4 regions of the Streptomyces sp. NPDC053426 genome follow, and region 4 is predicted to be linked to each of the others. Evidence: riboswitches for the same ligand, from Rfam matches in the RefSeq annotation. Region 4 holds a riboswitch; each other region holds the start of a gene.

Region 1 (5,052 bases), on a different contig from region 4:
GCGAGGACGCCGAGCACGGTGCCGAGCAGGACGGCGGCGGCGAACGCGACGGCGCACAGCAGGGCCGACCAGACCAGGCGTTCGCCGATCACCTCGGCCACGGGCTGGCGCATCACGGTGGACTGGCCGAGGTCGCCGCCGAACGCGGAGGTCAGCCAGTCCCACCAGCGGGCGGTGAACGGCCGGTCCACGCCGAGGTTCTCCCGCAGCCGGTCCAGGGTCTCCTGGTCGGCGCCGAGCGCGGCGGTGCCGGCGTACGCCTTGACGGGGTCGAAGGGGGAGGCGGCGGCGACGGCGAACACGCCGAAGGTGACGACGAGCAGCACCGGCACGGCGAACAGGGCCCGCCGTGCCGTGAGCCTGGTCATCTCTCCCCAGGGAAGGGCGGTCATGCCGTGGGCTGCCAGTCCTCGACGTTCCACCAGGGGCCGCTGGCGAAGCCGTGCTCGTGGGGTTCGGTCTGGGTGGTGAGGCCCTTCCAGCAGTCGGCGAGGACGTACATGTGGTCGATGTGGGTGAGGAAGGTGTAGCCGGGGTCCTTCACCAGTTCGCGCTGGAGGGTGTCGTAGGCGGCCTTGCGGTCCTTCGGGTCCTGGCTGCGGCGGCCGGCGTCGAGGGCCTCGTCGACGGCCGGGTTGTCGTACAGGGCCATGTTGTTGAAGCCGTCTCCGGCGAGGGAGGAGTGCAGGAGCGTGTAGAGGCCGAAGTCGGGGTCGCCGGTGCTGCCAAATCCGGCGAGGACGGCGTCCTGGTTCATCCGGGGTTCGATGACCTCCCAGGTGGCGCTCTCCACCTCGACGTCGATGCCGGCCTTCTTGGCGTCGGAGGCGTAGGCGAGGGCGTGGTCCTGGCGGACCTTGTCGCCGGAGGGGTAGTAGAGGGTGAAGCGGGCGGCGCGGCCGTCCTTGGCGCGGATGCCGTCCTCGCCGGCCTTCCAGCCGACCTCGTCGAGGATGCTCTCGGCCTCGTCGAGGTCCTGGGGGCGGTCGACGCCCTCGGCGTACCAGGGGTCGTCGATGGGCAGCGGGCCGTAGGCGGGGCGGCCGGCGCCGTCGAGGATCTTGTCGACCATGGCCCGGCGGTCCACGGCCAGGTCGAGGGCGCGGCGGATCGCGGTGTCCCCGGCGACGGGGTTGCCGGTGGGGAGGCTGACGGCGCGGAAGTCGTACGACGTCGCCCGGTACGTCTTCTTGCCGTCGTCGTTCTTGAAGGTGGCGGCGAGGTTGGGCGGGAGGGTCGCGCCGTCGAGGTCGCCGGAGCGCAGCCGGGTGGCGCGGACGTCGTCGTCGGCGATGATCGCCATGGTGAGCTTTTTCACCTTCGGAGCGCCGCCCCAGTAGTCCGGATTGGCCTTGAAGGTGAGCTTTTCGCCCTTGCTCCAGCCGGTGAGGACGTACGGTCCGGTGCCGATCGGCTCGGTGTTGAAGGAGCCGGTGTTGGGGTCCTGTCCGCCCGCGACGTGCTCGGGGACGACGGGCAGCACCGTGCGGGCGGCGAAGGCCGCGTAGGGGTAGTCGAGGGTGAAGACGACCTTGTCGTCGCCGTCGGCCCGGACCTCCTTGACGGCGTCCAGTTCGCTCTTGGCGGTGTTGTTGGTCTTCTCGTCCAGCACGGTGTCGTACGTGAAGACCACGTCGTCGGCGGTCAGCGGCTCGCCGTCGCTGAACTTCACGCCGTCGCGCAGGGTGTACGTGTAGGTGCGGCCGCCGTCGGTGACCTCGGGGAGCGCCTTCGCCAGGGCGGGCTTCAGCTTCATGTCGGCGTCGCGGGCGAGGAGTCCGTCGAAGATCTTGGAGTTGCCGTCCTTGCCGTAGCCGAGCAGGGGGCTGAGCGTGTCCGGTTCGGACGGGACCCCGATCACGACGGATCCGGCGGACGCTCCGCCGTCCGCGCCGCCGTCGCCCGGCGCCGAGCAGGCGGCGACCGCACCGGCCATCGCGACCACGGCGGCGGTACCCCGTATTCGTCGGGTCGTCATCGAACCTCACATCCCTGTTGCCTGGAAATCGTTGTTGCATATTAATTGCAGCAAGGTACTGCCCAGGACGGCGGCCCCCCACTCCCCCGCCCCGACGGACGGCGCCGCTCGTGTCAAGTGCGCAGGTGTGCGCCGGGGTGCGAGCCATCGGGCGCCGTCCGCGCGCCCCCTGTGGCCGCTTGTCACCGGACCGGAACGGGCACTACTGTCACCACGCCTTGGTGACGGGAAATCGGTGCGATACCGGTGCGGCCCTCGCCACTGTGATCGGGAAGTCCGGCTCCGGCCCTCACGGGCAGCCACTGGGTTCTTCGGGACCCGGGAAGGCGGAGCACGGGCGGTGGTACCCGTCAGCCAGGAGACCGGCCAAGGCACGTCAACCATCCACGAGGTGCTGGAGAGGGTCTGCTGAGCCATGCACATAGCCGAGGGTTTTCTGCCACCGGCGCACGCGGTCGCCTGGGGCGTCGCGTCGGCGCCGTTCGTCGTCCACGGAGCCCGGTCGCTCATCCGTGAGGTACGGGAACATCCCGAGAGCACGCTGCTGCTCGGCGCGTCGGGAGCGTTCACGTTCGTCCTGTCCGCGCTGAAACTGCCGTCGGTCACCGGAAGTTGCTCCCACCCCACCGGCACGGGACTCGGCGCGATCCTGTTCCGGCCGCCGGTCATGGCGGTGCTGGGCACCATCACCCTGCTGTTCCAGGCGCTGCTGCTCGCCCACGGCGGGCTGACCACACTGGGCGCCAACGTCTTCTCGATGGCGGTCGTCGGCCCCTGGGCCGGGTACGGCGTCTACCGGCTGCTGCGCCGGTACGACGTGCCGCTGATGGTGGCGGTGTTCTCCGGCGCGTTCGTCGCCGACCTGTCGACGTACTGCGTGACGAGCGTGCAGCTGGCGCTCGCCTTCCCCGACCCGGGGAGCGGATTCGCGGGCGCGCTGGGCAAGTTCGGCTCCATCTTCGCCGTGACGCAGATCCCGCTCGCGGTGAGCGAGGGGCTGCTGACCGTGCTGGTGATGCGCATGCTGGTGCAGTCGAGCAAGGGGGAACTGACGCGGCTCGGGGTGCTGGTGACGTCGGCGGCCGGGCGGAAGACGGCGAAGTCGTCCGACTCGGCGGAGGCGGTGGCCCGATGAGCCGCAACGCGAAGATCAACACGCTGCTGCTGGTGCTGGTGGCCGCACTCGCCGTGCTCCCGCTGGTGTTCGGGCTCGGCGACCACAAGGAGGAGCCGTTCACCGGCGCGGACGCCGAGGCCGAGACGGCGATCACCGAGATCGACCCGGACTACGAACCGTGGTTCTCCCCGCTGTACGAACCGCCGTCCGGCGAGATCGAGTCGGCGCTGTTCGCCCTCCAGGCGGCGATCGGCGCGGGCGTCCTCACGTACTACTTCGGGCTGCGGCGCGGGCGGCGGCAGGGGGAGGCGCGGGCGCTGGCGCGACTGCGGGCCGAGGCGGGCGCGGACGCCGGTGACGAGGCCGCCGGTGACGAGGCCGCTTCCGAACGACGACGGGTCTGACGGCCCGTGCTGCCGATCGACGCGGCGGCGCACAGCAGTCGCTGGCGCCGCCGCCATCCCGTGGACAAGGCCGTACTGGGGCTGGGGCTCACCCTGCTCGCCGTCTCGCTGCCGCCGTGGCCGGGCGCGGTCCTGGTGCTGGTGACGGCGCTCGTGGTGCTGCTCGGCCCGGCGGGGGTGCCGGCGCGGCGGCTGTGGCGGGCGTACCGGGTGCCGCTGGGCTTCTGCGTCACCGGGGCGCTGACGCTGCTGGTGCGGGTGGGCGGACCGGGCGGGTTCCTGTCCTGGGCCGAGGACGGGCCGCTGCGTGCCGGGGAGTTGATGCTGCGCACCTCGGCGGCCTCGCTGGGCGTGCTGCTGTTCGCCTTCACCACGCCCATGTCGGATCTGCTGCCGCGTCTGGTGCGGGCCGGGGTGCCGGCGCCGCTCGTGGACGTGGCGCTGGTGACGTACCGGATGAGCTTCCTGCTGCTGGACTCGGTGCGCCGCGTCGGACAGGCGCAGGCGGCCCGGCTCGGGCACACCACCCGCGCGGCGACCTGGCGGTCCCTCGGCGGACTCGGCGCGACCGCGTTCGTCCGCTCCTTCGACCGGGCGGCGCGCCTGCAGACCGGGCTCGCCGGACGCGGCTACGACGGCACCCTGCGCGTGCTGGTGCCCGAGGCCCGCGTCTCCGCCCGGTTCACGACGCTGAGCGTGGCGCTCCTCGCGGCGCTGGCCGCCCTCACCTTCGTACTGGAAAGGCCACTGTCGTGAACGAGTCCGTGCTGGTCGCCCTGCGGGGCGCGTCGTTCGCGTACGAGGACGGCCCGCCCGTGCTCAGCGGCCTGGACTTCGAGGTGCGCGAGGGGCGCGCGTTGGCGCTGCTGGGGCGCAACGGCAGCGGGAAGACGACGCTGATGCGGCTGCTCAGCGGCGGACTGCGCCCGGACGGGGGCGAGTTGACCGTCGGGGGGCGGCCGGTCCGCTACGACCGCAAGGGCCTGACGGCGCTGCGCACCACCGTGCAACTGGTGGTGCAGGACCCCGACGACCAGTTGTTCGCGGCGTCGGTCGGCCAGGACGTGTCGTTCGGGCCGCTCAACCTCGGCCTGCCCGACGCGGAGGTACGCGCCCGGGTGGCGGAGTCGCTCGCCGCGCTGGACATCACCGCCCTCGCCGACCGTCCCACCCACCTGCTGTCCTACGGGCAGCGCAAGCGGACGGCCATCGCGGGCGCGGTCGCCATGCGGCCCCGCGTCCTGATCCTCGACGAACCGACGGCGGGCCTGGACCCCGACGGCCAGGAACGCCTCCTCTCGACCCTCGACGGCCTGCGCGAGAACGGCACGACGGTCGTCATGGCCACCCACGACGTGGACCTCGCCCTGCGCTGGGCCGACGACGCGGCCCTGCTCACCCCGACCGGCGCGCACACCGGCCCGGCGGCCGGCGTGCTGGCCCGCACGGAACTCCTCGCGGCGGCGGGGCTGCGGCTGCCCTGGGGCGTCGCGGCGGCCCGGCTGCTGCGCGCGTACGGGCGGTTGGCGGACACCGACGCCGGTCCCCGCACG
Region 2 (5,052 bases), on a different contig from region 4:
GGGTGCCGAATGTGGTGATGGTCGAGAACAACCGCAGCTCTCGTCCGTCGAAGCGAAGGATCATCGGGATCAGGACATCGGATTCGACCGATCGGCTCGGCGCGTCCTCGGAATCGGGCTCCAGCAGTTCCTCGTAGAGCGCGGTGAGCTCAGCGTCGGGAGCGACGGCGAGCTGACGCCTGATACGGGAGCGGAACACCACACGCACGTCGTCCAGGTTGACGACCAGAGGGGCGAGCCCGCGCGGGTCCAGTCCCAGCCGCACCAGGTTGACCGGCGGCCGTAGCAGGTCGGGATCGACGTCCGCGAAGAACGGCTCGACCGCGCGGTTGGTCAGCACGATGTTCCACCGGCGGTCGAAGGCCACCGCCGGGTACGGCTCATGTGCGCGCAGCACCCTCTCGACCGCGTCACGGGCCGCCGACAGCGCGTCGTCATCGAGGGACCGCTCGGCGTACCGGGGTGCGAAGCCGGCCGCGAGCAGCAGCCGGTTGCGATCACGCAACGGCACATCGAGCCGGTCCGCGAGCCGGAGCACCATGTCGGCGCTCGGGTTGGACTTGCCCGTCTCGACCAGGCTCACGTGACGAGCCGAGACGTCGGCCGCGATCGCAAGATCGAGTTGGCTGAGTCGTCGGCGATGCCGCCACTGCCGCAACAACTCCCCGACCGTATACACGTCATCGAGGGTACTCATCGTGGAGCCGCGCGCCATGAAATCCGACTTCATCGACAACCGTTGCGACCGCGGAAACACTGCGTCCATGACCACAGACAACAAGAGCGTCGTTCAACGGGCACTGGCGGAACTGATCGAGACGGGCGGCGTCGACGCGCTCGAACGGTCGCTGAGCGATGACTTCGTCCATCACAGGCCGGACTCGACCTCCTCGACCAGAGCGGAATGGCTCGCTGCCGTACAGGCGGCACTCACCCCGCTCGCCGATATGCGGGTCGACGTCCACCACCTGCTGGCCGACGGCGATCACGTCGTGATGCACTCGCGGCGGCGGCTCCCCGACGGCGGGCCGGAGATCGCGGTCGTCGATATCTGGCGGATCGACGAGGGGCTGATCGCCGAAGGATGGGAGATCATCGAGCCGGTGGCCCGGGCAGCCGCCAATCTCATGTGGTGGGAGCCCGCTGAGCACTGACCGGTGCTGTCGCTTCCGCCGTCGAACGACCAGCGGGTGGGTGCGACTCCTTCTCAAGGAGGACAGGTACCCGCGTCCACCGGCAGTTCGGAGTGGCTGCGCCGGTCGTCCGGGGGCGAGGCGAGGCCGTAGCGGTCCAGGAAGGGCCGGGCCGCCTGCACCGGCTTCTCCCCGAGCGGCGGCGCGTGTGGCGGTCCACGGGAAAGGACACCACCGCGATCTCAGGCTCGGTGCCCGGTCGCGACGGGCCCCGGTACAGCTCGCCCGGAGCGCCGTGGCAGACACCCGGCACGGTGTGGCCCGAAGGATGGTGTCCCCGGCGGGTGCGAATGCCGGGCCCCGGCGCCGTCGGCCCCGGCCCACCGGCCAGCGCGTCGGCCCAGGCAGGGACGGTGTGCCCGAAGAGAACCGGCTGGGTGACGCACACACTCCTCCTCCGTCCCGGTCCTCGGACACCGGCAGGGAAGGAGGCGCGGCCACACGCACGACGTACGACCGTCCATGCCGCCGACCCGGTCCACGAGGTCACGTGCACAGCCCGCGGGACGCGGGAGCGGTGGCAGGTCGACGGCTTTCGTTCCCGCTCACCGCCGCGGACAGCCCCGGATCCGCGCCGGGTCCCCGCTTGCGTCGCGCCACCGGGCGTCGGTGCGGACGGGAGGCGCGAACCGGCTGCGTGTATCAGCGCGGAGGCGCTCGTGTTCCTGCGACAGCGGGGCTCCGGCGGTTGACTTGAATGTGGAGGGAGGCGGAAACCAGGTGTGCCCCGCGCAGTTCTCGTGGTGGTTCTGGCCGGATAACGCCTCTGGGGATCGCTGCCCCATCAGCCAGACTCGTTGCCTCACGACACATGCGCACCGTTATGCGGTGGCCCGTGCCCCGGAGGCCCCTGATGACGTCAGACGCGAGGCCGGACGAAGACGGGGCGGCAGCCCCGCCCGAACGGCGACGGCCCCCTGGTGACCGCGTCGCGCTGCGCGGCGACCTGCGGGCCGCCCTGCCCGACGCCACCGCGGCGATGGTGGTCACGGCGCTCGTGTTCGCCCTCCTGTGGGCGCGCATGGAGTCCGGCGAGTCGGACACGGTCGCGGTCATGCCGTTCATGGACGACCCCGGCACCTACTGGATGTACCTGCTCAGTCAGGCGTTCGGGTGGTCGGGCCTGCTGTGGGCCTGGGGCACGGTCATGCTCGGTCTGCTGCTGTCGGGGCCGCGCCCCGCCCGGCTGCCGGTCTCCCGGCAGGTGCTGGAGCGCTGGCACCGCACCACGAGCCTGACGACGACGGCGCTGATGTTCGCCCACGCGCTGATGTTCGCGGCGGAACTCGTCCGCTACGAGACGAAGGTGGACTGGGCGGAACGGCTGTGGGTGGCCTTCGCGGACACCTTCGTGCCGGGCTGGTACGACTCCGGGACCGGCCAGGTCGCCATCCCGATCGGGCAGGGTGCCCTGTACCTGGCGATTCCGCTGGGGCTGCTGTTCTACGTCCGGCACCGCATCGGAGCGAACACCTGGCGACGGCTGCACCGTTTCGTGATCGTCGTCTACGTGCTGAGCGTGTGGCACACGCTCCTGTACGGAACCAACGTCTGGTACGGGGAGTGGCCGCGCACCGTGCTGTGGCTACTGCAACTCCCGGTCGCCGCGCTGCTGTTGCTGCGTCTGCTGAGACCTGCCCGGCGGGCCGGACGGCTGGGCTCCCCCGGCGGGGGAGCGGCCCGTCCGGGGTGGTGGGTGCGGGCGGCAGGACGGGTCGCGGTCGGGGCCGTCGTCGTAGGGCTGGTCGTCGTGGTGGTGTCGGGCCGTGACGGCGGACGGGACCGTCCGGCCCATCCGCCCGCGACGGCCCCCCACGCCCAGGAGACGGACTGACGGTCGGCACCGGGCGGGCGGGACGGTGTCCCGGGAGGGGATGGTGTCCGGCGACAAGGCGGCGGCGGAACGAGGAAGCCGGTCTGAATCCGGCGCGGTCCCGCCACTGTGATCGGCGAGCGCTTCCCGACAGGCCACTGCCCGGCAACGGGTGGGAAGGCCGGGACGAGCATCGACCCGAGAGCCAGGAGACTCACGCGGTCGCCTCCTCGACGGACCACCGGGGCGGATCTCCCCGGAGAGAGGGACGGCACCGCATGCCCGCGACGCCGACCGGACGAACGACGGACGACGGACGACGCGAGGACCGAAGCGGCGGCCGGCCCCGTGCCGTGCCGCGTCGTCGGGTGCCGCGACTGCTGCTGCGGCAGCCCCGAAGTGACCGGAGCCGACCACGCGGCCCGGACGGCACGTCTGCGCGCTCAGGTGCCGGTGCGGGTGTCCGCCTGCCTCGACGTCTGCGAACACGCCGACGTCATCGTCGTCCAGCCCTCCGCGGAGGGCAGGGCCGCAGGCGCCCGACCCGTCTGGCTCGGACTGGTCAACGACCCGGACGCGACCGAGGACGTCGCCGCCTGGGCACGCGCGGGCGGACCGGGCGTGGCACCTTCGCCGGACGTCCTCGACCTGTACGTCATCACGCCGCCACGACGGCGTACGGCTCCCTGACCGTACGGACGGAGAGTCGGAAGGAGACAGGAACCGTGCACGAAGCCCCTGCCTCGGCGGCGTCCGTCACCGCCGCCCTGCACGACGTGGCGGACCTCGGCGACTTCTTCGCCCCGCGGGCCGGCGGACGGGACGACTGCCGGCCTCCGGTCGCTCGTTCCTGCGCGGTGGGGTTCACCGACCTCGCCGAAAGCCGTCGCACGCCGCCACCGCACTACGGAGCCGCGCGTCGACGTCTCCACCGCCCCGCTCGGTCACGCCGGGAGATGCCCCGAACACGAAAGCGCCGTCGCCGAGTTCCGCCGACGGGCCCGGTCGCCCGGGTCCCTGGTGAACATGGGCACGGACCGCAGACCCGTTCGGGTGGTTTGAGCGGCACGTCCGTGTGAAGGCGCTACCCCGAGTGCCGCTCGCGCACCAAGAGTGATGCGCGATGAACACTCAGAACGCGAACACCTCAGACGTGAGCACTCCGTCGACACACCAGGACGCCGCTCCCTCCCGGCGCACCGTGGTCACGGCGACCGGCGCCTCGGCGCTCGCGGTCGGGCTCACCGCGGCCTCCGCCACCCCCGCGACCGCGCTCAGTCCCGCCACCGCGCCCGCCGTCAAGCCGGGTGCGGCCCCGCCCGGCACCGATCCGAAGGCGTACCGGACGGTCGCCCGCGCCGTCGTGGTCCACGACGAACACGACAAGCCCCTGGTCCCGGCCTACGTGAAGATCGTCGACAACGGTCTGCCGACCGGCAGGGGGAAGGCCACCAAGCGGGTACTGGTCGTCGGGGCGGGGCCGGCCGGCCTGCTCGCCGCCGACCTGCTCAACCGGGCGGGCCACGACGTCGTCGTGATCGAGGCCAACGGTAACCGGGTCGGCGGCCGGGTCAAGACCTTCCGCAAGGGCGGCCATGAGAACGGCGCGCAGCCGTTCGCCGATCCCCGGCAGTACGCCGAGGCCGGTGCCATGCGGCTGCCGGACAGTCACCCGCTCCTGATGGCCCTGCTGAAGAAGTTCGACCTTCCCCGCCAGGAGTTCTACCTGGTGGACGTCGACCCGGACGACCCGGCGACGAAGACCAATCGCACCTGGATGCACGTCAACGGCATCCATGAGCGCCGGGCCGACTACGAGAAGAACCCGGAAAGGGTCAACGACACCTTCAACGTCACCGGCGCGCACCGGAAGAAGACCGCCGCCGCCATCCTCGCCGACGCGCTCGAACCCGTACACCGACTCGTCCGGGGCAAGGAGGGGACCGCCCTTGTCGACGGGTGGGCCGAGGTGCTCGAGAGGTACGGACACTGGTCCATGTACCGCTACCTCACCGAAGCCGCGGGGCTCGACACCCACACCATCGA
Region 3 (5,052 bases), on a different contig from region 4:
GCCCTCAACACCCCACCCATACAGGGAAAATGCCCAAGACTAAGCCTTCTGTAAAGGGTGTTGCACAAGGCTGTGAACTGGGCATCTTCCTTGCATGGCTGGGGTGTTGAGGGTCGAGCGGGTATGGGTGGAGACGTTCACGGGGCTGCGGGTGACGCAGTTTTCGCGATTGCTCAAGGCAGTGCGGGAGCGGGGCGGCAACGGCACGATGCAGGGCCGGCCGTGGAGCCTGCCGCTGGCCGAGCGAGTGCTGCTGGTCGCGGTCTACTACCGGACGAACCTGACCATGCGGCAACTGGGACCGCTGTTCGGAGTGTCCTCGTCCACCGTGTGCCGGGTGATCCAACGTCTCGGGCCGCTGCTGGCGATCGAGCCCGTCTCGCGTCCGGCCGATGCGGCGGACCGGTTGTGGATCGTGGACGGCACCCTGGTCCCGGTCCGCGACCGCAAGGTCGGCGCGTCCAGCCGCAACTACCGCTTCTCCGCGAACGTGCAGGTCATCGTCGATGCCGACACCCGTCTCGTGATCGCAGCGGCCCGGCCGGCACCGGGCACCACCGCGGACGTCCACGCCTGGCGCGCTTCCGGCCTCGCCGAACACTGCCATGACGTGACCGTCCTGGGCGATGGCGCCTACCTCAACTGCGGGATGGTCGTGCCGCACCGCAAACGCCCTCACCGGCCCCTGCTGCCGGGCGAGGAGGACGACAATGCCGCCCACCGCAAGGTGCGTGCCCGAGTGGAGCATGTGATCGGCCGCATGAAGAACTACAAGATCCTCCGCGACTGCCGACAGCACGGCGACGGCCTCCACCACGCCGTCCAGGCCGTCGCCCACATGCACAACCTCGCACTCACATCATGACCAGAAGACTGCGATCAGGACCCTGACCTGCCCAAACGCAGCCTTGTGCAACACCCTTTAGGGTCTGTTGCGAAAGTGCACGTGGCGCACGCCGCCTCCGCCGGGCCCGCCGCACCGCACCCCGACAGCGCCGTCCTCGTCCTCGACGGCCGCGGCGAGGCCGCCTCCCACCTCGCCGGGCGCTACCACGACGGCAGGCTCCGCACCCTGGCCGCCCAGTCGCTGCCCGACTCCCTCGGCCTGGTCTACGAGGAGCTGACCGAGCACCTGGGCTTCCTGCGCAGCAGCGACGAGTACAAGGTCATGGCCCTCGCCTCCTACGGCAAGAGCCGCATCAGCGTGGTCTTGCCGCTGCCGTTGCGGCCGAGCAGCGCGAGCGCGCGCCCCTCGTGGGCGTCGAAGTCGAGGCCGCTGAGGACGGTCGGCCCGTCCTCGTAGGCGAAGGACGCACCCCGCAGGGAGACCAGTGCGGGCTCGCTCATGTCAGCGGCCTTTCGAGTACGAGGGTGAGGGCGGCCAGCGCCGCCAGCAGGGCGAGGCTCGCCCCGGTGAACCGGACGGAGACCCGGGCCTCGGGCAGCAACACGCGCAGGGAGCCGTCGTAGCCACGCCCGGCGAACCCCGCCTGCAGCCGGGCCGCCCGGTCGAAGGCCCGCACGAACGCGGTCGCGCCGAGCCCCGCCAGGGACCGCCAGGCCGCGGCCCGGGTGGTGTGCCCGAGCCGCGCGGCCTGCGCCGCCCGGATGCGGCGCACCGAGTCGAGCAGCAGGAAGCTCATCCGGTACGTCACCAGGGCGACGTCGACCACGGGCGCGGGCACCCCGGCGCGCACCAGGCGCGGCAGCAGATCGGACATCGGGGTGGTGAACGCGAACAGCAGCACCCCGAGCGACGCCGCCGACGTCCGCAGCAGCAACTCCCCGGCGCGCGACGGCCCGTCGTCGGCCAGCGACACGAACCCCTCAGGTCCGCCGACCTGCACCAGCAGCGTCGCGGCGCCCGTCACGCAGAAACCCAACGGCACCTTGTACGCCCGCCACAGCCCCCGGCCCGGCACCCCGGCCGGGCCGAGCAGCAGCACCAGCGCCGTCACCAGCACCAGCGCCGCGCCCGGCCAGGCCGGCAGCGAGATCGCGAGCACGGTCAGGCCGAGCCCGAGCACGGCTTTGTCCACGGGATGGCGGCGGCGCCAGCGACTGCCGTGCGCCGCCGCGTCGATGGGCAGCACGGGAGGTCAGTCCCCGTCCGTTGCCGGGCCCTTGGCGGGTTCCCCGGCATCGGCCGAGGCCGCCGCGCGGGCCCGTTCCTCGCCCTGCCGCCTGCCCCGGCGCAGGCCGAAGTAGTAGGCGAGGACGCCCGCGCCGATCGCCGCCTGGAGGGAGAACAGCCCCGACTCGATCTCCCCGGACGGCGGTTCGTACAGCGGCGAGAACCAGGGCTCGTAGTCCGGCTCGTTCTCGACGATCGCCGTCTCCGCCTCGCCGTCGGCGCCGGTGAACGGCTCCTCCTTGTGGTCGCCCAGACCGAGCGCCAGCGGCAGCACCGCCAGCGCAGCCACCGCGAGCAGCAGCAGATTGATCTTCGTGTTGCGCTTCACCGGGCCACCGCCGCACGCTTCGCGGGCTTCGCCAGCAGCACCCCGAGCCGGGTCAGCTCCCCCTTGCTGGACTGCACCAGCAGCCGCATCACCAGCACCGTCAGCAGGCCCTCGCTCACCGCGAGCGGGATCTGCGTGACGGCGAAGATGGCGCCGAACTTGCCGAGCGCGCCCAGGAACCCGCTGCCCGGGTCGGGGAACGCCAGCGCCAGCTGGACGCTGGTGACGCAGTACGTGGACAGGTCGGCGACGAACGCGCCGCCGAAGACGGCGCCCATCAGCGGCACGTCGTACCGGCGCAGCAGCCGGTAGACCCCGTATCCGGCCCAGGGGCCGACGATCGCCATGGAGAAGACGTTGGCGCCGAGCGTGGTCAGCCCGCCGTGCGCCAGCAGCAGCGCCTGGAACAGCAGCGTGATGGTGCCGAGGACCGCCATCAGCGGACGCGGCACCCCAGGCGATCGCGTGCGCCGGAGGCAGGAAACCCTCGGCTATGTGCATGGCTCAGCAGACCCTCTCCAGCACCTCGTGGATGGTTGACGCGCCTTGGCCGGTCTCCTGGCTGACGGGTACCACCGCCCGTGCCCCGCCTTCCCGGGTCCCGAAGGACCCAGTGGCTGCCCGTAAGGGCTGGAGCCGGACTTCCCGATCACAGTGGCGAGGGCCGCACCGGCATCACACCGGATTTCCCGTTCACCAAGGCGTGGTGACAGTAATCGGCCCCCGGGGGTGGTGACAAGCGGGCATCAGGGGCGCGAATCCGGGCGCACACCCGCACACCGGTGCACTCGGACACCCCGGAGGTGCCATGTCTCACACTCGACGGCCCTGGAGGAGTTCCGGTGGACCGCGGAGGGGGCCCGGTCAGCGCCAGGCTGACCGGGGCCCCTCGTCGGTACTGTGGACGGGACTCTCAGACGTACGGCATGAAGGTGGCCACGAACAGGTTCTCGTCGCCGTCTTCCGCCGCGCTCTCGAACTCCTCACAGACCTCGGGTCGAGCGAGGCAGGGGAAGTCCTCGTAGCTCTGCACCGTCACCCCGTATTCGGGATGTTCCGCCGGAGTGTCCCCGGACAAGAGCAGCGGACCGACTCCGCCCGCTCGCGTGCTCCAGCCCGCCGACCGGAGGGACTTGGCGATGTCCTCGACGGGATCGCCGTCCGCGGACACCGGGGAGACGGCAAGGAGGGCGAGCGATTCCTCCCAGTCGTTCCCCGGGTTCGAGGAGTGCCCTTCGGCCAGGATGCGCACATTCCCGGAAGCGGCGGACTCGACCACGTCGTCCGGCACACCGGGCAGCTGCATCCACTCACGGATGAGAATCCACCCGGCCGCCAACACGACGACGGCCACGGCCGCTCCCGTCAGGCGGAGCGTTCTTGTCCATTGCAGGATCATCCACAGTTCCTCACGACGTTGGAGCAGAAGCCGCCCGGATCCCCGTACTGAGTGGCCGGCAGCGACGACAGCCCGAACAGGTCGGACATGGACTGCCCGGTTCCGGACAGGTAGGCCATGTTCGCGTCGAACCGCGCCGATCTCCTGGAGATGATCGAGCTGCTCTGCGCCAGGTTGTCACCCGGGACGCGCAGACGGGCCGCCTCGTCGTCGCTGAGCGAGTAGCCAAGATACGCCTGCTTGGCGTTGCTGCCCCTGGTGGTGTCCACCTTCAGTTTCAGGACCGCGACGGAGACGGCGAACTCCTCGTTCACATTCAGCGCGTGACGGATGGCATCGAGCGATGTGCCCTCGAATTCATCGTAACCGGCGTCGATCAGCGTCTGGCGAGCGGTCGCCGCCTTCATCTGCACGGAGCCGGAGCTGGGGTCCCTGTCGATGAGCCTCGCGGTCCACGCGCCGCCAGTGGAGACCCCCCACTTCGCCATCTCGTCCAGGCCCTCCGGCCACGTCGTGTAGAACGGCTGCTCCTGCATGAGCAGGGCGACGACCAGTTGCTCGTCGACACCGTACTTCTTCGCGTAGGCGAGGCCCCAGGCGACGGTCTGGCTGCTCAGCTTCTGCGCGTCGGCCTCGCTTCCGCCGTAGGAGTCCGTCCCGGGGGCCGGGTCCAGATCGGCGCTCGGCTCGACGTAGTCGATGTCCCAGCCGCCCGCGCTGTTCATCCGGCAGCTGTACCCGGACTCGTTGCACTCGACCGGGCGGTGGCCGTCGTACTCGATGAACGTGGACGGGTTGCCGCCGCCGAACGCGTAGCGGTTACCGGTCATCAGATCGGTACCGAGACCCATGTCGGCGAGGGCGCCGTTGTACATGTCCCGGGTCGTGAAGCGGTTGAGCCCCGGGTCGTAGTTCCGGAAGCCCATGTCGTAGGTGCCGGAGTGGGCGTCCCAGCGCTTGGCGTTGTAGCGGTAGGGGTTGTACGCCTCCTTGGTGGGATCGGTGGCGCTGGGCTTGTCGACGCCGGTGAACTCGGAGTCGTCGTCCGCGCCGTAGGCGGTGTAGCCGTAGGTGGCCTTGGTGTTGCCGGTGTCGTCGGTCAGGGTCTCGACGTCGGTGTGGCTGTTGTAGCCGTAGTAGCCGTCCTCGGTCGTGCCGTCGCCGTTGTGCTTGACCTGCGACAGGCGCTCG
Region 4 (5,052 bases):
GGCCTCGCAGGACTCGGGGTTTTCCAGGGAGCAGGCGACGGCCTCGGGGTCGGCCGCCTGCGGGACGGGGGCGGTGGTGCGGGCTGCCGCGCGGGCGATCCGGGTCGCCGGGCGGGAGCGCAGGTAGTACGTGGTCTTCAGGCCCTGCTTCCAGGCGTAGGCGTACATCGAGGAGAGCTTGCCGATGGTCGGTGTCTCCAGGAACAGGTTGAGCGACTGCGCCTGGTCCAGGAACGGGGTGCGGGCGGCGGCCATGTCGATCAGACCGCGCTGCGGGATCTCCCAGGCCGTGCGGTACAGCCGCCGCACGTCCTCGGGGATCCACGCGAAGTCCTGCACCGAGCCGTTGGCTTCGCGCAGCGCCTCACGGGTCCGCGCGTCCCACACGCCCATCCGCTTCAGGTCGTCCACCAGGTACGAGTTGACCTGGAGGAACTCCCCGGACAGCGTCTCGCGCTTGAACAGGTTGGACACCTGCGGCTCGATGCACTCGTACACGCCCGCGATCGACGCGATGGTGGCGGTGGGCGCGATCGCCAGGAGCAGCGAGTTGCGCATCCCGGTGGCCGCGATCCGCGTCCGCAGCGCCGCCCACCGCTCCGGCCAGGAGAGCTCGGCGTCGTAGTGGTCGGGGTGCAGCACGCCCCGGGCGGTACGGGTCTTCTCCCACGCCGGGAACGGGCCGCCGCGCTCGGCGAGGCCGGCGGAGGTCTCGTAGGCGGCGAGCATGATCCGCTCGGCGATCCTCGTGGACAGTGCCTTCGCCTCCGGGGAGTCGAAGGGCAGCCGCAGCTTGAAGAAGACGTCCTGGAGGCCCATCGCGCCGAGACCGACGGGGCGCCACTTGGCGTTGGAGCGGCCCGCCTGCTCGGTCGGATAGAAGTTGATGTCGACGACCCGGTCGAGGAACGTCACGGCGGTGCGCACCGTCTCGTCGAGGCGCTCCCAGTCGATCTCCCCCCGGTCCACGAAGGCGCCGAGGTTGACCGATCCCAGGTTGCAGACCGCCGTCTCCCCGTCGTCGGTGACCTCCAGGATCTCCGTGCAGAGGTTCGAGGAGTGGATGACGTGGCCCGGTTCGGCGGTCTGGTTCGCCGTGCGGTTGGCGGCGTCCTTGAAGGTCATCCAGCCGTTGCCGGTCTGCGCGAGGGTGCGCATCATGCGGCCGTACAGCTCGCGGGCCGGGAGGGTCTTCCTCGCCAGGCCCTTCGCCTCGGCGGCCCGGTACGCCGCGTCGAACTCCTCGCCCCACAGGTCGACCAGTCCGGGCACGTCCGCCGGGGAGAACAGCGACCAGGGCGCGTCGGCGTCCACCCGGCGCATGAACTCGTCCGGCACCCAGTGCGCGAGGTTCAGGTTGTGCGTGCGGCGGGCGTCCTCGCCGGTGTTGTCGCGCAGCTCCAGGAACTCCTCGATGTCGGAGTGCCAGGTCTCCAGGTAGACCGCCGCCGCGCCCTTGCGCCGGCCGCCCTGGTTCACGGCGGCGACGGAGGCGTCCAGTGTCTTCAGGAACGGGACGATGCCGTTGGAGTGCCCGTTGGTGCCGCGGATCAGCGAACCCCGGGCGCGGATGCGGGAGTAGGACAGACCGATGCCGCCGGCGTGCTTCGAGAGGCGGGCGACCTGGTGGTAGCGGTCGTAGATGGAGTCCAGCTCGTCCTTGGGGGAGTCGAGGAGGTAGCAGGACGACATCTGCGGGTGGCGCGTGCCGGAGTTGAACAGCGTGGGGGAGGAGGGCAGGTAGTCCAGCCGGCTCATCAGCCCGTACAGCGCGGCGACCTCGTCCACGGAACGGGCGCTGTCGTCCTCGGCGAGACCGGCGGCGACCCGCAGCAGGAAGTGCTGGGGCGTCTCGACGACCTTCCGGGTGACCGGGTGCCGCAGCAGGTAGCGGCTGTGCAGGGTGCGCAGGCCGAAGTAGCCGAAGCGGTCGTCGGCCCCGGTGTCGATCAGCGCGTCCAGGCGGGCGGCGTGCAGCCGGACGAACGCGGCGGTCCGGTCGGCGATCAGACCTTCGCGGTGCCCGGTCGCGACGGACCCGGTGAACGAGGTGACGCCCTGCGAGGCGGCCTCGGCGCGGATGGAGACGGTCAGCAGCCGGGCGGCGAGCCGGGAGTAGGCGGGGTCCTCGGAGATGAGCCCGGCCGCCGCCTCGGTGGCCAGTTCCCGCAACTCCGCCTCGTCGGCGGAGGCGGACCGGCCGCGCAGCGCGGCGGCGGCGACCCGGCCGGGGTCGGCGTCGGGCAGGTCGGCGGTCAGCTCGGTCAGCGTCCGCAGCAGCGCGGCACCGGGGCCGCCGCTCTCCTCGGGTACGTCGATCGCTGAGGCCGGATCGGCTGGCGCGATGGTCACGTGGGGCTCTCCCTCGCTCGGCACGGGGCCTCGAAGAGCGCAGGGGGCAGTACACGAGCGCACGCGGCGTCGCGTCCACCGGCCTATTCCGCGAGGCCCGGACGTCCACGCACCCGGACCGGACGGCCGGGCGCACTGTCGGCAGGTCCTCGGACTGACGCCCACGCACACGCGCACGCGGGCATGGGTACACCGTTGCGGGACAGTTCCGGATTCACACCGGATTCCCCTGCGGCGACAGCGAGCATGAGCATACATCTTGTGCCAGGTGCCGCCGACAACCCCATATGTTGTGCCGCGGAGGTGTCAGAGCGTCAACTCATAGGTGAGCAGAGTGATGTCGTCCAGCTCCGGCAGGGGATTCCAGTCGCGCTCCGGACTGCGGGTGAAACCCAGCCGCTCGTAGATGCGGTGGGCGGAGTGCATGGTGCGCTGGGTCGACAGCAGGATCCGTACGCAGCCCTCGGTGGCCCGCGCCCGGTCGACGCAGGCGCGCACCAGGGCCTCCCCGGCGCCCCGGCCCCGGCCCGCGCGGGCGACCGCGAGCATCCGGATCTCCGCCTCGCCCGGCCCCGCCATGTCGGCCATCGGCCCGGGGCCCGGTACGAAGGTCACCCCGCCCAGCACCGTCCCGTTCTCCACGGCGACCAGCACCTCGGCGGCGGCTGCCCGCTTCCCCACGTTCCGCAGCTCGCCGAGGTACGCGTCGCCCTCCCCGAAGTCGAGCAGCCCGTCCAGCAGATAGGCCTGCGCGGTGATCTCGCCGAGTTCCTCGTGCTCGCCGGGTTCCACCGGCCGGATGACGATGTCCATGAGGGGAGTGTGCCGGACGGGTACGACGACGGGCCGCCGGATTTCTCCGACGGCCCGTCGCCCCACGTCACAGGCGTCAGTGCGCGCTGCCCGCCGTGGCCGGCGGAAGCTCCACCTGGACACCGGGGTCGCCCGCGTCCGCCGTGTAGTCCTGCGGCTTGGTCTCGTCGACGCCCTCGGGCGCCTTGACGGCCCTCATGACGAAGGTCAGGACGACCGTGACCAGGACGTTGAGCACGAACGCGGTGAGGCCGATGTAGCCGATCTCGCCGATGCCCGGGATCTCCTTCGACGACCCGCCGAAGTGCTTCTGCGTCGGCGAGGCCACCCCGTACGCGGCGGCCGTGCCGTAGATCATGCCGACCGCCCAGCCGCCGATCAGCGCCCAGCGGTGGAACCAGCGGGTGAACAGGCCGCCCACCAGCGCCGGGAAGGTCTGCAGGATCCAGATGCCGCCGAGGAGCTGGAAGTTGATCGCGACCGTCTTGTCCATGGTCAGGACGAAGGCCAGCGCGCCCACCTTCACCAGCAGGGACACCAGCTTGGAGACCTTGGTCTCCTGCGCCGGGGTGGCGTCCGGCTTGATGAAGTCCTTGTAGATGTTGCGGGTGAAGAGGTTCGCCGCCGCGATCGACATGATCGCCGCCGGCACCAGCGCGCCGATGCCGATCGCCGCGAAGGCCACGCCCGCGAACCAGTCCGGGAACATGTTCTCGAACAGCTGCGGGATCGCCAGCTGGCCGTTGCTGACCTTGACCCCGGCCGCGATCGCCATGAAGCCGAGCAGCGCCAGCAGGCCCAGCATCAGGGAGTACAGCGGCAGGATCGTGGTGTTGCGGCGGATCACCTCACGGCTGCGCGAGGACAGCGTCGCGGTGATCGAGTGCGGGTACATGAACAGCGCGAGCGCCGAGCCCAGTGCCAGCGTGGCGTAGGTCCACTGGCTCGTCCCGCCCGGTACCAGGCCGCCCGCGCCCGCTTCGGTGAACTTGTCGTTCGCCGAGGCGAAGATCTCGTCGAAGCCGCCCAGCTTGATCGGGATGTAGATGATCGCCACCGCGATCACGATGTAGATCAGCGTGTCCTTGACGAACGCGATCAGCGCGGGGGCCCGCAGACCCGACGAGTACGTGTACGCCGCCAGCACACCGAAGGCGATCAGCAGCGGCAGGTCCTTGATGAACCAGTTGGTGTCCTCGCCGCCGCCGACGCCCATCACGTCCAGCACGGCCTGGATGCCGACCAGCTGGAGCGCGATGTACGGCATCGTCGCCAGGATGCCGGTGACCGCGACGGCCAGCGACAGCCCCTTCGAGCCGAACCGGCCGCGCACGAAGTCGGACGTCGTGACGTAGCCGTGCTTGTGCGACACCGACCACAGCCGGGGCAGGAAGGTGAAGATCAGCGGGTACACCAGGATCGTGTACGGCACCGCGAAGAAGCCGGCCGCGCCCGCCGCGTAGATCGCCGCCGGTACGGCCACGAACGTGTACGCGGTGTACAGGTCGCCGCCGAGCAGGAACCAGGTGACCCAGGTCCCGAAGGACCGGCCGCCCAGACCCCACTCGTCGAGGCTGTGCTCGTTCTCGGCCTTGCGCCAGCGCGCGGCCATGAAGCCCATCGCCGTGACCAGCAGGAAGAAGAAGATGAAGACGGCGAGTGCCACGCCGTTCACGCCGTCGTTCACCGCGACGCACCGCCCTTCGCGGCCGAGCGGGCGCGCTGGTCACGCTGCCAGAGCTTGTACGCGATCATCGTCAGGGCGGTGGAGACCAGCACCCACAGCATCTGGTACCAGTAGAAGAACGGGATGCCGATGAACAGCGGGTCGGTCTTCGCGTAGGACCCGACCCACAGCATGGCCACGAACGGTGCGACGAGACAGAG

The links. A riboswitch is a leader RNA that binds a small molecule or an ion and turns the genes downstream of it on or off. The one in region 4 is predicted to bind cobalamin.
Region 1: linked by a shared signal. The riboswitch ahead of ACZ62B_RS13810 (energy-coupling factor ABC transporter permease) and the one ahead of ACZ62B_RS04885 (ribonucleoside-diphosphate reductase subunit alpha) in region 4 are both predicted to bind cobalamin.
Region 2: linked by a shared signal. The riboswitch ahead of ACZ62B_RS01895 ((2Fe-2S) ferredoxin domain-containing protein) and the one ahead of ACZ62B_RS04885 (ribonucleoside-diphosphate reductase subunit alpha) in region 4 are both predicted to bind cobalamin.
Region 3: linked by a shared signal. The riboswitch ahead of ACZ62B_RS02095 (energy-coupling factor ABC transporter permease) and the one ahead of ACZ62B_RS04885 (ribonucleoside-diphosphate reductase subunit alpha) in region 4 are both predicted to bind cobalamin.

The regions. Positions count from the first base shown of each region.
Region 1 is NZ_JBVJKE010000005.1:468,552-473,603, forward strand. It holds gene ACZ62B_RS13800 (ABC transporter permease) at 1-368, opposite strand, end outside; gene ACZ62B_RS13805 (ABC transporter substrate-binding protein) at 389-1,978, opposite strand; cobalamin riboswitch at 2,181-2,363, shown strand; gene ACZ62B_RS13810 (energy-coupling factor ABC transporter permease) at 2,394-3,113, shown strand; gene ACZ62B_RS13815 (energy-coupling factor ABC transporter substrate-binding protein) at 3,110-3,499, shown strand; gene cbiQ (cobalt ECF transporter T component CbiQ) at 3,506-4,255, shown strand; gene ACZ62B_RS13825 (energy-coupling factor ABC transporter ATP-binding protein) at 4,252-5,052, shown strand, end outside.
Region 2 is NZ_JBVJKE010000001.1:476,001-481,052, reverse strand. It holds gene ACZ62B_RS01910 (helix-turn-helix domain-containing protein) at 1-679, opposite strand, end outside; gene ACZ62B_RS01905 (nuclear transport factor 2 family protein) at 765-1,154, shown strand; gene ACZ62B_RS01900 (ferric reductase-like transmembrane domain-containing protein) at 2,047-3,027, shown strand; cobalamin riboswitch at 3,054-3,242, shown strand; gene ACZ62B_RS01895 ((2Fe-2S) ferredoxin domain-containing protein) at 3,355-3,696, shown strand; gene ACZ62B_RS01890 (flavin monoamine oxidase family protein) at 4,160-5,052, shown strand, end outside.
Region 3 is NZ_JBVJKE010000001.1:509,884-514,935, forward strand. It holds gene ACZ62B_RS02065 (transposase) at 1-20, opposite strand, end outside; gene ACZ62B_RS02070 (transposase family protein) at 95-865, shown strand; partial or broken gene ACZ62B_RS02075 (carbamoyltransferase N-terminal domain-containing protein) at 944-1,198, shown strand; partial or broken gene ACZ62B_RS02080 (ATP-binding cassette domain-containing protein) at 1,189-1,347, opposite strand; gene cbiQ (cobalt ECF transporter T component CbiQ) at 1,344-2,093, opposite strand; gene ACZ62B_RS02090 (energy-coupling factor ABC transporter substrate-binding protein) at 2,100-2,462, opposite strand; partial or broken gene ACZ62B_RS02095 (energy-coupling factor ABC transporter permease) at 2,459-2,963, opposite strand; cobalamin riboswitch at 2,994-3,178, opposite strand; gene ACZ62B_RS02100 (hypothetical protein) at 3,376-3,861, opposite strand; partial or broken gene ACZ62B_RS02105 (golvesin C-terminal-like domain-containing protein) at 3,858-5,052, opposite strand, start outside.
Region 4 is NZ_JBVJKE010000002.1:229,541-234,592, reverse strand. It holds gene ACZ62B_RS04885 (ribonucleoside-diphosphate reductase subunit alpha) at 1-2,352, opposite strand, end outside; cobalamin riboswitch at 2,476-2,646, opposite strand; gene ACZ62B_RS04880 (GNAT family N-acetyltransferase) at 2,659-3,165, opposite strand; gene mctP (monocarboxylate uptake permease MctP) at 3,242-4,852, opposite strand; gene ACZ62B_RS04870 (DUF3311 domain-containing protein) at 4,849-5,052, opposite strand, start outside.